4 regions of the Synechococcus sp. LA31 genome follow, and region 2 is predicted to be linked to each of the others. Evidence: predicted binding sites of a transcription regulator. Region 2 holds the regulator's gene; each other region holds the start of a gene.

Region 1 (3,365 bases), 790 kb from region 2:
TCGCGCCGCCGAGGCGGCTTCAGCCGCCTCCGATCCCAAGTGGCAACTCAGCGATGCGCAGTGGAAGCAGCGGCTCAGTCCGGCCGCCTATCAAGTGCTTCGCAAAGAAGGCACCGAACGCCCCTTCAGCAGCCCACTGAACGCCGAAAAGCGAGCTGGTACGTTCCACTGCGCCGGCTGCGATCTGCCACTGTTCAGCTCCAACGCCAAATACGACAGCGGCACCGGCTGGCCGAGCTTCTGGCAACCCCTGGCCAACGCCATCGGCACCAAGGTGGATTTCAAGCTGATCGTGCCACGCACGGAATACCACTGCCGCCGTTGCGGGGGCCACCAGGGCCATGTGTTTGGCGACGGCCCCAAACCAACAGGCAAGCGCTACTGCAACAACGGCGTCGCGCTCAGCTTCAAGCCCAACCCTCAGAACAGCTGAGGCGAACCGATTCGTTCGGCATAAGCTTCCTCACCGTGCTCCTGCACATCCACACCGAGATTCTCAGCTGACACGGGCACGCGGAAGCGCACTCCAAGACCCCGCAAGGCAGCAGCGATCAACAACGTGCCCGCTGCGGCAAGGCCATAGGCCACCAAAACAGCCTGCAACTGGCCGGATACCAAGGCCAGACGACCCTGCTCGGCCAAAACCTGCCCTGCAGGGTGGCTCGCGATGAGATCGGCATTGGCAAACACCCCAGTGAGCAACGCTCCGGCTGTACCACCAACACCGTGAACCGCGTAGGTATCGAGGGAGTCATCAAAGCGCAGCTTCACCTTGATTTGCACGGAGAAGAAGCACACCAGCGCGGTGAGGGAGCCGATCAACATGCTCGATCCCACCGTCACAAAGCCAGCAGCTGGTGTAATCCCCACCAAGCCAGCCACTGCGCCGGTGGCCATCCCCACCACGGTGGGTTTGCGGCCATCGCTGAAGGTCTCCAACAATGACCAAGCCACCATTCCCGCCGCCGCAGACACATGGGTGGTGGTGAAGGGCAATTCGGCACCCGCCACCGTGAGCTGGCTGCCGCCATTGAAGCCAAACCAACCGAACCAGAGCAGGCCAGTCCCCAAAAGAATCTGGGTCACGTCGTGGGGCGGACGCATCGACTGCGGCCAGCCGCGACGGGCACCCAACAAGGCTGCAAGCATCAGAGCTGTGACACCAGAGCTGATGTGCACTACCGTGCCACCGGCAAAGTCAAGGTCCTTACCCAGCAGACCACCGCCCCAGACCATGTGAGCCAGCGGCGCATAAACCAACAGCAGCCAGACCGGGGTAAACAAGCACCAAAAGCGGAAGCTGATGCGCTCCACCAGAGCACCTGAAATCAATGCCGGTGTGATGATCGCAAACATGCCCTGAAACAGAGCAAAACTCAGCCCGGGAATCGCAAGCGGCTGCCAAGCGGCCGGAATGTTCTCCAGCAGGGCATAACTGAAGGGATTTCCAATCCAGGGCTGCAGGGTGCCGCCGTTAGCGAAGGCGAGGCTGAAACCGAAGCTCGCCCAAACCAACGTGGCAATGCCCATCATCACGAAGCTCATCGCCATCGTGTTGAGCACATTGCGGCCCTGAACAAAGCCGCCGTAGAAAAAAGCGAGCCCTGGGGTCATCAACAGCACCAAGGCAGCAGACACCAGCACCAAGGTGTTGTCTGCCGCTGCCAAGGCGCCAGCATCTTCAACAGCCTCAGCTGGCAGCAGGGCTCCACAGAGCAGCTGCATCGCCGGCACCGCGGCAGCCGCAATCAAGGCATTCCGCCAACGGGTGCGCATGCCCCTCCATACCGTAGTGATCGCTACTGTTCCAGCGCACGGAGCCCGAAAAAGTTCAGAATGAACATTTCGGGGGTTTCTTGATCAGGCAGGCGCAGGGCGGGCAGGGAATCCCCAAGACCGTCAGCCCGAAGTCCCGAAAACAGCGCCATGGACGTCACCCGTCGGTATCGCCAGGAATAACACTTGCCGTCAACGACCGAGTGCGACTGATCAACTTGATCAACACAAACAACACCCAACCAACAATCAATGAGTTCAAGATCATATCAATCACACGCCCCACCATGATCTCCCCACCAAAGTAGGGAACCGAGAGATCCTGCCAACTACCGCCAAGAGCCAACGGATTGAGCAGAGGCATCAACAGATCCTTGGTAATCACATCCACAATCTGCTGAAACTGAGTGGCCACGAGCACACCGATGGCCAATTCCAATGCATTGCCCTTCTTAAAGAAGAAGTCAGCATACTCACGTAACCAACGACGAAACATTGCAGCTCAAATCAGCAGCTTCCATCCTGACAGATCAGCCAAGACAAAAAAAAGGAGGGCAATAGCCCTCCCCTTGGCATTGCGTCGAACCGACTGCGATCAATAGTCGAAGTCGCCGCCCATGCCGCCGCCGGCAGGAGCTGCTTCCTTCTTCTCGGGCATGTCAGCCACGATGCACTCGGTGGTCAACACCATGCCTGCGATCGAGGCGGCATTTTGCAATCCGGAACGAGTCACCTTGGCGGGGTCGACGATACCGGCAGCCAGCATGTCGACATACTCGCCAGTAGCAGCGTTATAGCCCTCGGTGAAGGGCTTGTTCTTCACGTGCTCGGCCACCACAGAGCCGTTCACACCGGCGTTCTCAGCGATGCGCTTGAGGGGAGCGGTAAGGGACGAGGCCACGATGGTGGCACCGATCAGCTCCTCGCCGGAGAGGTTGGCAGCAGCCCACTGCTCGAGAGCAGGAGCCAGGTGAGCCAGGGTGGTACCACCACCAGGAACAATGCCCTCTTCAACAGCCGCCTTGGTGGCGTTGATGGCATCTTCCAGGCGCAGTTTCTTGTCCTTCATCTCGGTCTCGGTGGCAGCGCCCACCTTGACCACGGCCACACCGCCGCTCAGCTTGGCCAGACGCTCCTGCAGCTTCTCCTTGTCATAGGAGGAGTCGGTTTCGTCCATCTGCTTGCGGATCTGCTCGCAGCGGGCCTTCACAGCCACCTCGTTGCCTTCGGCCACGATCGTGGTGGTGTCCTTATTGATGGTGATGCGGCGGGCAGTGCCCAGCATCTCCAGCTTGGCGTTCTCCAGCTTGAGGCCGGCGTCCTCAGTGATCAGCTGACCGTTGGTGAGAACGGCGATGTCTTCAAGCATGGCCTTACGGCGATCGCCGAAGCCAGGAGCCTTGACAGCGGCCACGTTGAGCACACCGCGCAGACGGTTCACCACCAGAGTGGCGAGTGCTTCCTTCTCGATGTCCTCAGCGATGATCAGCAGAGGCTTGCCTGTGCGGGCAATCTGCTCGAGCACGGGCACCAGATCCTGCACCAAGCCGATCTTCTTATCGGTGAGCAGGATGTAAGGCTCTTCGAGC
Region 2 (3,365 bases):
GCCAGCACTGCGAAGAGCCTGGCTGAACACCCCACTGAAGCTGCCGCGGAAGGGAGCGGTGTGAACCTGCAGCAGCCCCTCCTGCTGGGCCACGAGGCGCAGGCTGCGCCCAGCCGCCGGCGGCGCCGCGCTGAAGGCGCGCGCCGCACCCCCGCGGTGGCCGGGGCGGGATGGGCCTCCGGAGCCACCGCTGGGAAGAGCTGCAATGCTCGCCGTCATCTCCGCTGGCCGCCGCGCTGAAACCTGAATGTAGCGGCGTCAGACCACAGGGCAAGCATTCACCACTACCTGTAGTGCAAACACCCGTACCATCGGAGCGCCGCTCACCTTGCTGCCGTTCATGTCCGCCGCCCCCTCCCGCAGCGATGGCCGCAGCCCTAGCGAACTGAGGCCCACCCGTTTCAGTTGGGACCCGATGGGATTTGCCCTGAGCTCGGTGACCGTGCACACCGGCCGCACCGCCGTGATCTGCAGCGTGTGCCTCGAGGAGAGCGTGCCCAAATGGCGGCAGGGCTCGGGCAAGGGCTGGCTCAGCGCCGACTACCGCCTATTGCCCGCCAGCACCCCCAGCCGCCAGCCCCGAGAGCTGATGAAACTCTCCGGCCGCACCCAAGAGATCCAGCGGCTGATCGCCCGAAGCCTCAGAGCCTGCTTGGACCTTGAGGCCCTGGGGGAGCGCAGCCTCCACATCGACTGCGACGTGCTGCAGGCCGATGCCGGCACCCGCACCGCTTCGATTACCGGCGCCTGGGCCGCCCTGGCCTTGGGCCTGCGGCGCCTAGAGGCCAGAGGCGTACTGGAGCGATCCCCACTCCTGGAGCAAGTGGCGGCTGTGTCGGTGGGGCTGGTGGATGGGAGCGGTCTGCTCGATCTCGACTACAGCGAAGACAGCCGCGCCGCCGTGGATCTCAACGTCGTGATGAACAGCCAGGGCCAGCTGCTGGAAGTGCAGGGCACCGCTGAAGGCGCACCGTTTTCACGCCAACAGCTCAACGGGTTGCTGGATCTCGCCGAAAGCGGACTGCTGCAACTTCGGCACAGCCAGCAGCAGGCGCTCGAGCAAGCACCGAATTAGTGTCAACCACTACAAGAGCCCGTCAGGGTGATCCGTAGGGTCCGGCACACATTGCCCCGCCGTTATGGTCGGCGCCCAACCAGGCTTCAGCCGCTACTCCCCCAGCCCCACGACTGGCGCCACCCCGGCCGCCAATACAACGCTGCTGGATGTGATCCGCGGTCTCAACGGCAGCACCACGGAAACGGTGGAGCGCGGCAAAACGATTTTCTTCCCGGGCGATCCAGCCGAGAAGGTCTACCTGCTGCGTCGCGGTGCTGTGCGCCTGTCGCGGGTGTACGAATCCGGTGAAGAGATCACCGTGGCCCTGCTGCGTGAAAACAGCCTGTTCGGCGTGCTCTCGCTGCTCACCGGCCAACGCTCCGACCGCTTCTATCACGCGGTTGCTTTCACGCGGGTGGAGATGGTCACCGCTCCCGCCACCTCAGTGCGCAAAGCCATCGAAATCGACGCCAGCGTGGGGCTGCTGATGCTGCAGGGCCTCTCCTCGCGCATCTTGCAGACCGAAACCATGATCGAAACCCTCACCCACCGCGATATGTCGTCGCGGCTGGTGAGCTTCCTGCTGGTGCTCTGCCGTGATTTTGGCGTGCCCACCAGCGAGGGGATCACCATCGATCTGCGCCTCTCCCACCAGGCCATTGCCGAAGCGATCGGCTCCACCCGCGTGACCATCACGCGCCTGCTCGGCGATCTACGCAATGCCGGGCTGGTGCAGATCGACCGCAAGAAGATCACCGTGTTTGATCCGCTGGCGTTGGCTAAGCGGTTCAGCTGAACGCTTCCAGCCGATACTGAATCGTCGTCGCGAAAGCGTGTGTCGGGCTGGCTGCTGATCCTGGCGTTGCTGCTGCTGGGTGGGGTGCTCTCCACCCTCGGCGATCGGCTTGGCTCGAAGGTGGGCAAAGCTCGCCTGAGCCTGCTGGGTATGCGACCCCGCCGCACCGCTGTGGTGATCACGGTGCTTACCGGCAGCCTGATCAGTGCCATCTCCCTCGGACTGATGCTGCTAGTGAGCGACAGGCTGCGCACCGGTTTGTTCGAGCTCGATCAGTTGGAGAGGCGCTTGCGTGATGGACGCGAAGACCTCGAACGCAGCCAGCGGGAACTCAGCGCAGCCGAACAGGACCGAGCACTGGCCCGCACACAGTTGGCCATGGTTGAAGACCAGGCCCAGGCGCTGCGCAAGGAGCTCGCCCCACTGCAGGCGCAACGCCGCCAACTGGAGCTGGAACGCGATCGGCTGACCCAGGAGATCGGCACCAAGGATGCCGACATCCGCCGCAACCGCGATGAGCTGGCGCGGCTCAACAGCCGCATCAACGCCGGCGCCAGGGAACTGCAGCAGCTGGAAACCAATTTGATCGCCCTGCGCCGTGGCGATGTGGTGATCAGCAGCGGGCAGCCATTAGAGATCGCCAAGGTGCGGATCGAGCAGCCCTCGCAAGCCAAACCGGTGATCGAAGCGCTGCTGCGCCAAACCAACATCAACGTGTATCAGCGGGTGCTGCCGGGCCAAGTTCCCAACCGCCAGATCCTGCTGGTGCCCCGCAGTGACATCACCAAGCTCGAAGGCATCCTCAGCAAGCCGGGTGACTGGGTGGTGAGCGTGATCTCTGCCGCCAACGTGCTCAAGGGTGAACGACAGGTGGTGGCCTTCCCCGACGTGCGACGCAATAAGCGGGTGGTGCAGGCGGGCGAGCAACTGGCCAGCACCGTGCTCGAAGGCGATGAGCGCAGCCCCGAACAGGTGCGCAGCCTGCTCAATCTGCTGCTCGCCGCTGCTTACAACACGGTGAAGCGCAACGGCAGCCTGGCCAGCGGGCTGCAATTCGATGCCGCCAGCGTGAGTCAACTCACCGCAGAGCTGACCAATCGTCCCTCCGGCCAGGTGGTGCAACTGCAGGCGATCTCGCGCCGCAACAGCGATCTGGTGGACCCGGTGGCTGTGGAGATTCGAGCAGTGAATCGTTGAGTCGCCTAGCCGCCATCGACCCGGGCCGCAGCAAATGCGGCCTGGTGCTCGCGGATCCGGAGGCATCGCGGGTGCTCGCTGCCGGCGTTCTTCCTCCGTTGCGCTGCCGCGAGCTACTGCTGCAGTGGTGCAACCAGCACCCCTTCGCCAAGGTGCTGCTCGGCGATGGCACCGGCAGCCAGCCCTGGTTGCCATGGCTGGCTGAGCAGCAGCTCTCAACGCTGCTCGTGCCGGAAGCCGGCACCACACTGGCGGCACGGGAGCGCTATTGGCAGTTGGAGCGCCCACGCGGCTGGCGGTGCCTGCTACCCCGAG
Region 3 (3,365 bases), 370 kb from region 2:
AGTCTTGTTCGAAGTCGAAGCAGTGGTTGGCTGTTGGATTTGGTGTCATCGGTTGCCGCGCGGAAAGCTCACTCCCACGACGATGCCTCCATTCAAGTGATCAAGCGATGCGCTTTGCGATTGCCCTGGGAATGAGCCTTGGGGTTTGCCATGGCTGGATCACATCGGATCAGCGTCAGTTGACTCTTTCCAGCTGGGGTGTTAGCGCTGCCTCTGCAACGTTTCTCGCGCCGGCTGCTGGCACGGGCTGGGCTGAGTCTCCATAGTGACCGCAGTGATGCTTCGGTCTGATGGCCCTTCGTTCCTCAGCAGTTTCCACTGAGCGCAGCCCCATCACGGTGGCTGCTGGCTTTGTCGGCGCTTTTGTGGTCGCCTCCCTGGCGGTTCAGCTGGTGCGCAGCATGCAAACAGCGCAAACCGTTGCACCGGCTCAGGCCAGCGCCGTGCAGCCCGTGGTGGCCCATCAAGCCACCCTCTGGCAAGACCTCGGCAGCCGCTGAGTTCAGGCCTTAGGGCCTGCGTGTTCCCGGAGCTGCTGCAGGCGTTGCAAGACGGCGCCGCTCTGCAACAGCTCCCGCGCATGATCAAGACCGCTGGCCTGATCAGGGTCGAGGCCGGCTTGCCAGAGATAGGTGCCGGCATTCCAGAGCAGGGGATTCGCTAGCTCACCCTGACCGCCGAGTGCGGCCATCGCCTGGGATCCCCAGGTTTCGATCCCTTCCCAGAGGGGATCGTGGCCGAAGCAGCCATGGTCGCGCGGATGCAAGATTTGGCGCCCATCGCCACCGCTGCTGGGCCGGCCGGTGACGCACGCCCGGCTGATGGGGAGATCGGTGCTGCCTTCCAGGCCTTTCACGGTGAGCACGTTGGTTTCGCCCGCCAGCTCCAGGGCTTGCCACGCTCTCGCTTCGGTCGGCGGATGCACAAATCCGCTCACCAGTAGGTGATCACCGTGGTGGGCCGTCCACATCAGTTCCAGGCTGGCCACCGGTGGCCGCTTGCCCAGATCTTCCCGGTAGCTGATCAGGGTTTCTGCGGCGGGGAAGTGGTCGGGCTGATGCACCAGAGCCAGCTGCAGCTGATCCAGTTGCTGCTGCACCCAGCTCAGGCTGCGGCCCCCGAGTGAAACCCCCAGTGCCTCAAACAGCTCGACGGCGGTGACGCCGTATTTCACCGGCATGCGCCCCGCTCCCTGCAGCACCACGGGCAGCCCGGCTGAGGCCAGCACCAGAGCGGTGAGCGGGTAGATCGGTGCGGTGCGGGTGCGCCCATCGAAGGGCATCCCGAAACTGATGGCTGGTTGGCTGGTGCGCAGCTGGGGGCCGCGGCGCCTGTACACATCCAGCATCCCGGTGAGCTCTTGGGGCTCGGGCCGGCGGATGCGGTGGGCGATGAGGAAGGCACCGATCTGGGCAGGGCTGGCACCCCCATCCAGAATCAGCTCCATCGCATCAGCGGCCTCGTCGCGGCTCAGGCCGCTGCTGGTGTGCTCGCCGCTGCCGATTTTGCGCAGATAGGTTTTGAAGCGTTCCTTGCTGGCGGCGCTGCACGAACGTTCTGGGGCAGTGGCAGGGGCAGCGAGCGTCAAGCGGGTTTCGCTAAAGCTGGGTCTCAACTGCGATTCTGCGCGCCGGTGGGGCCGCTTCTGGTAGCGACCGCTACCGGACTGCGGCGGCATTCGGTTGCAACGGCTGCATTGTTGAAGCCTCGGATCGGGCGATTCTTGAACCCGGAACGGCGCTTCTTTTCTGAGCGTTCCGTTGCTGTTTTGCCGCGAATGCGGCTTTTGGTATGACTGTTACCCCCGCTGCAATGCCCTCCCTTGCGGCTCCCTCTCAGGCCACAATCACGGCGACGCTTATGGCGGCCAAGAAGGCCAAAGGTTTGAGCTTCGCTGATCTAGAGGCGGCACTGGGTCGCGATGAAGTGTGGATCGCTTCTTTGTTCTACGGCCAGTCCACGGCGTCGGCTGAAGAGGCCAGCAAGTTGGCTGAACTCCTGAGCCTTGATCCGGCGATCACCGAAGCGCTGCAGGCCTATCCCACCAAGGGTGGTCTTGATCCTGTGATCCCTACAGATCCCCTGATCTACCGCTTCTACGAGATTATGCAGGTGTATGGCATGCCGCTCAAAGATGTAATTCAGGAGAAGTTCGGAGACGGCATCATGAGTGCGATTGATTTCACCCTCGATGTCGACAAAGTGGCTGATCCTGCTGGGGATCGTGTCAAAGTGACGATGTGCGGCAAGTTTCTGCCCTACAAAAAGTGGTGAAGTAATCCTTCACCTAGAAAGCCCGCTCCGGCGGGCTTTTTTGATGTCTTACTGAATCAGAGCGTCAGATTCTGCTCGCGCAGCTGTTGCTCCAGCCAGGTGCGATGACGCACCTGCGCCTGGAGTTGTCGCCGGATGCAGTGTTCCAGCGGTGTGTGCTCCAGCTGTCTCAAGCGTGCAATCAGCAGGCGGCAGCTGTCGTGGCTGCTGATGCAGCCCAAGGCTTGGATGGCTGTTTCTGCCACGCCGGGCAGCTGGTCGGCATCGATGCAGGAATCCAGAACGGCCAGAACTTCGGGTTCTTGGCGGCGTTGAAGGAGCCTCAACGTGGCAATCACCACCTCAGCGCGCAGATCGCTCAGGAGGGGTTGGGTCAGCGTAAGGAACGCATCGGTGCTCAGGCTGCGGCTGCGGAAGGTGAGCAGGGCTAAGCCCGCCAGTCGCTCGGCTTGAGCGGGCGCGGTGAGGGCCGATTCAATGATGGCCAGATCAATCTCCTGGCCCCAGCAGGCCAGCGCTTCAAGCACGGCTGGGCGCAGGGGTCCTGCTGGGTCCAGCCACTGCAGCAATTGATCCTTCGCTTGTGGGTGATGGCAGATGCCCAGGGCGCGGATCAGCGGAAGGCTGCACCCTCCATCGCAGCAGAGGTCCAAGATCAACGCAATCGCCCCAGGGCCGGCCATCCCCAGCCGCTCGCCAACAGCGAGGGCCAGATCAGGCTCGGCGATCCGGGGCAAGAGTTCAGCCAGTTCTTCTGGGCTGAGGGGTTGCCGCCGCCATCGACCCAGCCGGGCAGCGAGGTCTGCGTGCTCCTCAGCAGAGAGCACGCGTTTGGCAGCGGCAGTGGAGGGCATGGATCAGCGGGCGCCCAGTTCGGCGGCGAGCTCACGCTCGAGCTTCTCATCGTGCTCCTTGGGCAGCACGTTGCTGATCTTGGTGCGGTGGGTGCTGTAGAAGAGCATCCCGATGAACACCATCCCGCCCACGATGTTGCCGGCGGTGACCGGAATGAAGTTCCACACAATCACCTTGCTGAAGGGCACCCCGGAACCCAGCAGGGGACCGGCGGTGTGCAGGAACTGGTTCACCAC
Region 4 (3,365 bases), 1.2 Mb from region 2:
GCTGATGGGTTGGCGAGGCGCTGGAACATGTAGCCCATGCCCCGGGCCGTGAGGATCAGCTCTGGATTGAGCGGATCGGGTTCCAGCTTGCCGCGTAGGCGGGAGATGTGGACATCCACCACACGGCTGTCGGAGGCGCGCTCGGGCTTGTAACCCCAGACCGCCTCCAGCATGTCGAGGCGGTTGATGGGTTCGCCGTTGCGGCTGATCAACAGCTCCAACAAGTGAAACTCCATCCCCGTCAGGCGGATGCGCTCGCCGCAGCGGAAGGCCTGCCGGCGGTTGAAATCAACGCTGAGATCACCAACCGCGGTCACATTGGAGCTGGCTGAGCCGACGCCGGATCCGCCCTGGCCCTGACTGGCCCTGCGCATCACGCATTGGATGCGTGCCTCCAGCTCCTTGGGGCTAAAGGGTTTGACCATGTAATCGTCGGCGCCCAGCTCCAGCCCAGTGATGCGATCAGCCACGTCGCCCAGTGCGGTGAGCTTGATCACCGGCACCTCCGATTGCGCTCGGATGCGCTCGAGCACCGCAAAGCCATCGAGCTCGGGCATCATCACGTCGAGCACCACCACATCGGGTTCAACGCTGCGGAACAGCTCCAGTGCTTCTGTGCCATCCTGAGCAGCAGCCACCTGGTGGCCTTGCATCGCCAGGCGGGTTTCAAGGATGCGGCGGATGTTGACCTCATCGTCCGCGATCAGGATTTTGAGGGGTGTCTGCGCTGTGTCAGTCATGGAGAATCTGGTTTTAACTGTGTTCAGCTAGCAACGGCCTGGTGGCTCTCAACATCGCGCTTGACCATGGCGTAATGCACAACAGGGTCGCGGTACTGACGGGGCAGGGTGGTGTGGAGCAACTGCAAGCGATCCCAGCAAACGGTGCGCTTGATTTTGTTTAGTGAGAGACCGTCTTGCACCAACATCCTCAGGGCTTTGCAATAGGCCGGATAACTGGCTTCCAGCTGCGCCACGGTGATCGCCGGAGCCGCGGAAGTATGAATCGCGATCATTAGTGGTGGGCTGGAGCCGCTGACGGGCGGATTTCGAGCGAACCTACGTGTCCTGAGACCAGCACAAAAGTCTTGACAGATTAACGAGCACATGCTGCAGCGATTGCCCTTTGTCGCTAGCGCTGCATCAGGTCAGGGCAAAGCCAGTGACAGCCAAACGCAAGGCCACACAACTGCAGTAATCTAAAGAAATCCCAAAGAAGCGGTTCGCGGTCTTTGGGCGGTGGATTTGCAGCCTTTGCGGCCAACAGAAAGCCCTCGGCGGGTGAACCGAGGGCTTTCTGTTGGCCGGGCAAGGGAGATGGGCGCTCAAGCAGGTATGGCTGTCTCGTCAGCACCTGCGTGGATTGTGCGTCTGCTCTACGGCTGCGTCATCCCCGTGCAACGAATGCTCACCTTTGATCGCTGTAAGGGCTAGACGCAGCAAGCCCTTGCACTTTGGTCATCACCTGAGCCATGAGTGGGCGGTGCTCGTTCACCAGCCGGGAGAGGTCCTCACCCCCCGGCGGTCCTATGGCGCAGCACCGGGCCGCACTCCTCACACCGCGGCCCCCACATTCGCTCTGGATCTGATGGCTGGGTTTTCCGTGTTCTTCTGCGATTCCCAGCGCTGCAGCATCCAGCCGGTGCGGGCGATGGATCCGGATCACGCCATTGCCCAGGTGCGCAGCGCCACACCCGACCTGCGACGTGTGGCGGCGAGTCCTGATGAACTTCTGGAGGATGTGGATCCCGAGTGATTGCTGTAGGAATAGACCCAGGTCCAGGCATGAAAAAGCCCCGCCTTGACGGGGCTTAATGGTCAACGGATCGGGTAGATCACATCTTGTAGGCAACACCGCGGTAAAGGAGAACAGGGTGCTGTTCGGGAGCAGCTTGCTTGGTCTGCACGTACTTCTGGCCGCGATAGGTGAGGGTCATGACCTTGATCCACAGGTAAGTCCAGATCCCCGTTCCATGGCCTGGATCGAACTGCGCCCCGCGGGTGCGAGGTGAACGCTTGGTAGCGGTTGCTACGTGCAAATCATCCGTCCGGGTGAGCAGAGCTGTGGTTCGCTGGGTTACACAGCGAGGGCACCAAGGCGCTTTGCACGCACTTCTTCATGCTGGCCTCGGCTGAGTAGAGCATCAGCGCTGCTTGAGCAGCTGCCTCAGCTCGGTGTCTGAGATCGGAGCCAGATCCCAGAGTCCATTCCAGCCAGGCCTAAGCAGACCGCGCATGACCAGCGCATCAAACACCTGCTCCGCCTGTTCCGCGCTGGTGGGATCTCCCAGCCTCAGGGCAAGGGTGAGAAGCATCTCGGAAGCACTCAAGTAGACAGCCACGGGCCATAGCGCCGCTGCGCCTGTCGTAGCAACAGCAGCTGGCCCCTGGAGGACTCCATGAAGAAGTGATTCGCGCTGATTTCTGCATGCAGAACCTGCATCAAGCGATCGAGCAGGTCTGGATGCGCTGAGTGCCCTGATGATCAGATGAAGGTGGTAATCGCGCCACCGGGCACTCCTGATCGCCACCCGGCGGCAGGGAATTCAGGATGTCACACGGCGCCAGGGCTTCGCGAGCCGGTGGTCGCTGCGCGGACACCGGCCCTGGCGCTCGTGTGATCGTTATTTTCCTTGCCGCCGCCGGGATGTGTGGCGTTAGTTCATCACGCACAGCGTCCTCCCGCGGCTGCGGTGGCCCAGCGCATTGGGGCCCGTCTGAGGCACTTAGAAACGGCAGTGATGGCTGCGTTCTGGGTGCTTGATGGATGCTCGCCTTTCAGAAGAGTTGCCCTGCTACTGATGCCCCAGGTGCCTGGATCTAGAGCCATAAAGATTCAAGAAGAGAGCCTCGCAGGCCCCGTCTCATCTGGCGCAAAGTACGCCTGTACTGATACAGTAAAAAGGTGATCAAGGGATGGTCTCCGCTGTTGCTGGAGCCCTTGAAAGAAATCCTCCTGCGCTCATTTTCTTCCCATGCTTTCGCTAGCCCAGGCCGCCGCATTGGCGCCGCCTGATCCTTCCCTGTTTGCCTCGATCTTTCTGCCAGGTAGTGGCCAGCTGGTGATCGTGGCCGGTGGTGGCCGTGATCTCACCTGGCCCTCCGAATCGATCGCCACCCATCTCCTGCGCGCCACCCGTGGCCGCTTGGTGCAGGCCCTGCTCCATGGCGCTGCCCGCGGGGCTGATCAAGCCATCGCCGCCGCTGCCGATCAGCTCGGCTGGCCCCAGATCGCCTGCCCTGCTGCCTGGCAGCAGCACGGCCGCGCCGCTGGCCCGATCCGTAACCGCCAGATGCTCGAGCGCTCGTTGGATCTGGCCTCCGCTCTTCCGCTTGGCGATGGCTTGCTCGTGGTCGCTTTCCCGG

What was found. The regulator NtcA, encoded in region 2, controls nitrogen genes in cyanobacteria. The targets are predictions, from matches to a motif close to GTANCNNNNGNTAC.
Region 1: KJJ24_RS14465 (ammonium transporter) is a predicted target of NtcA. The motif match lies at 1,790-1,803, and genes of this name have one in related genera.
Region 3: KJJ24_RS12210 (anthranilate phosphoribosyltransferase family protein) is a predicted target of NtcA. The motif match lies at 1,649-1,662, and genes of this name have one in related genera.
Region 4: KJJ24_RS01835 (DUF4278 domain-containing protein) is a predicted target of NtcA. The motif match lies at 2,019-2,032, and genes of this name have one in related genera.

The regions. Positions count from the first base shown of each region.
Region 1 is NZ_CP075523.1:2,675,873-2,679,237, reverse strand. It holds gene msrB (peptide-methionine (R)-S-oxide reductase MsrB) at 1-433, shown strand, start outside; gene KJJ24_RS14465 (ammonium transporter) at 421-1,776, opposite strand; gene KJJ24_RS14460 (MscL family protein) at 1,934-2,272, opposite strand; gene groL (chaperonin GroEL) at 2,372-3,365, opposite strand, start outside.
Region 2 is NZ_CP075523.1:1,883,518-1,886,882, forward strand. It holds gene KJJ24_RS10295 (cob(I)yrinic acid a,c-diamide adenosyltransferase) at 1-219, opposite strand, end outside; gene rph (ribonuclease PH) at 341-1,075, shown strand; gene ntcA (global nitrogen regulator NtcA) at 1,140-1,853, shown strand; gene KJJ24_RS10310 (DUF3084 domain-containing protein) at 1,893-3,050, shown strand; gene KJJ24_RS10315 (resolvase) at 3,047-3,365, shown strand, end outside.
Region 3 is NZ_CP075523.1:2,250,358-2,253,722, forward strand. It holds gene KJJ24_RS12200 (nitrate reductase associated protein) at 1-49, opposite strand, end outside; gene KJJ24_RS12205 (hypothetical protein) at 291-500, shown strand; gene KJJ24_RS12210 (anthranilate phosphoribosyltransferase family protein) at 503-1,588, opposite strand; gene cynS (cyanase) at 1,861-2,274, shown strand; gene KJJ24_RS12220 (hypothetical protein) at 2,331-3,128, opposite strand; gene KJJ24_RS12225 (formate/nitrite transporter family protein) at 3,132-3,365, opposite strand, start outside.
Region 4 is NZ_CP075523.1:329,269-332,633, forward strand. It holds gene rpaB (response regulator transcription factor RpaB) at 1-740, opposite strand, end outside; gene KJJ24_RS01825 (DUF3136 domain-containing protein) at 764-1,015, opposite strand; gene KJJ24_RS01830 (hypothetical protein) at 1,588-1,755, shown strand; gene KJJ24_RS01835 (DUF4278 domain-containing protein) at 1,835-1,936, opposite strand; gene KJJ24_RS01840 (hypothetical protein) at 2,144-2,314, opposite strand; gene KJJ24_RS01845 (SLOG family protein) at 2,975-3,365, shown strand, end outside.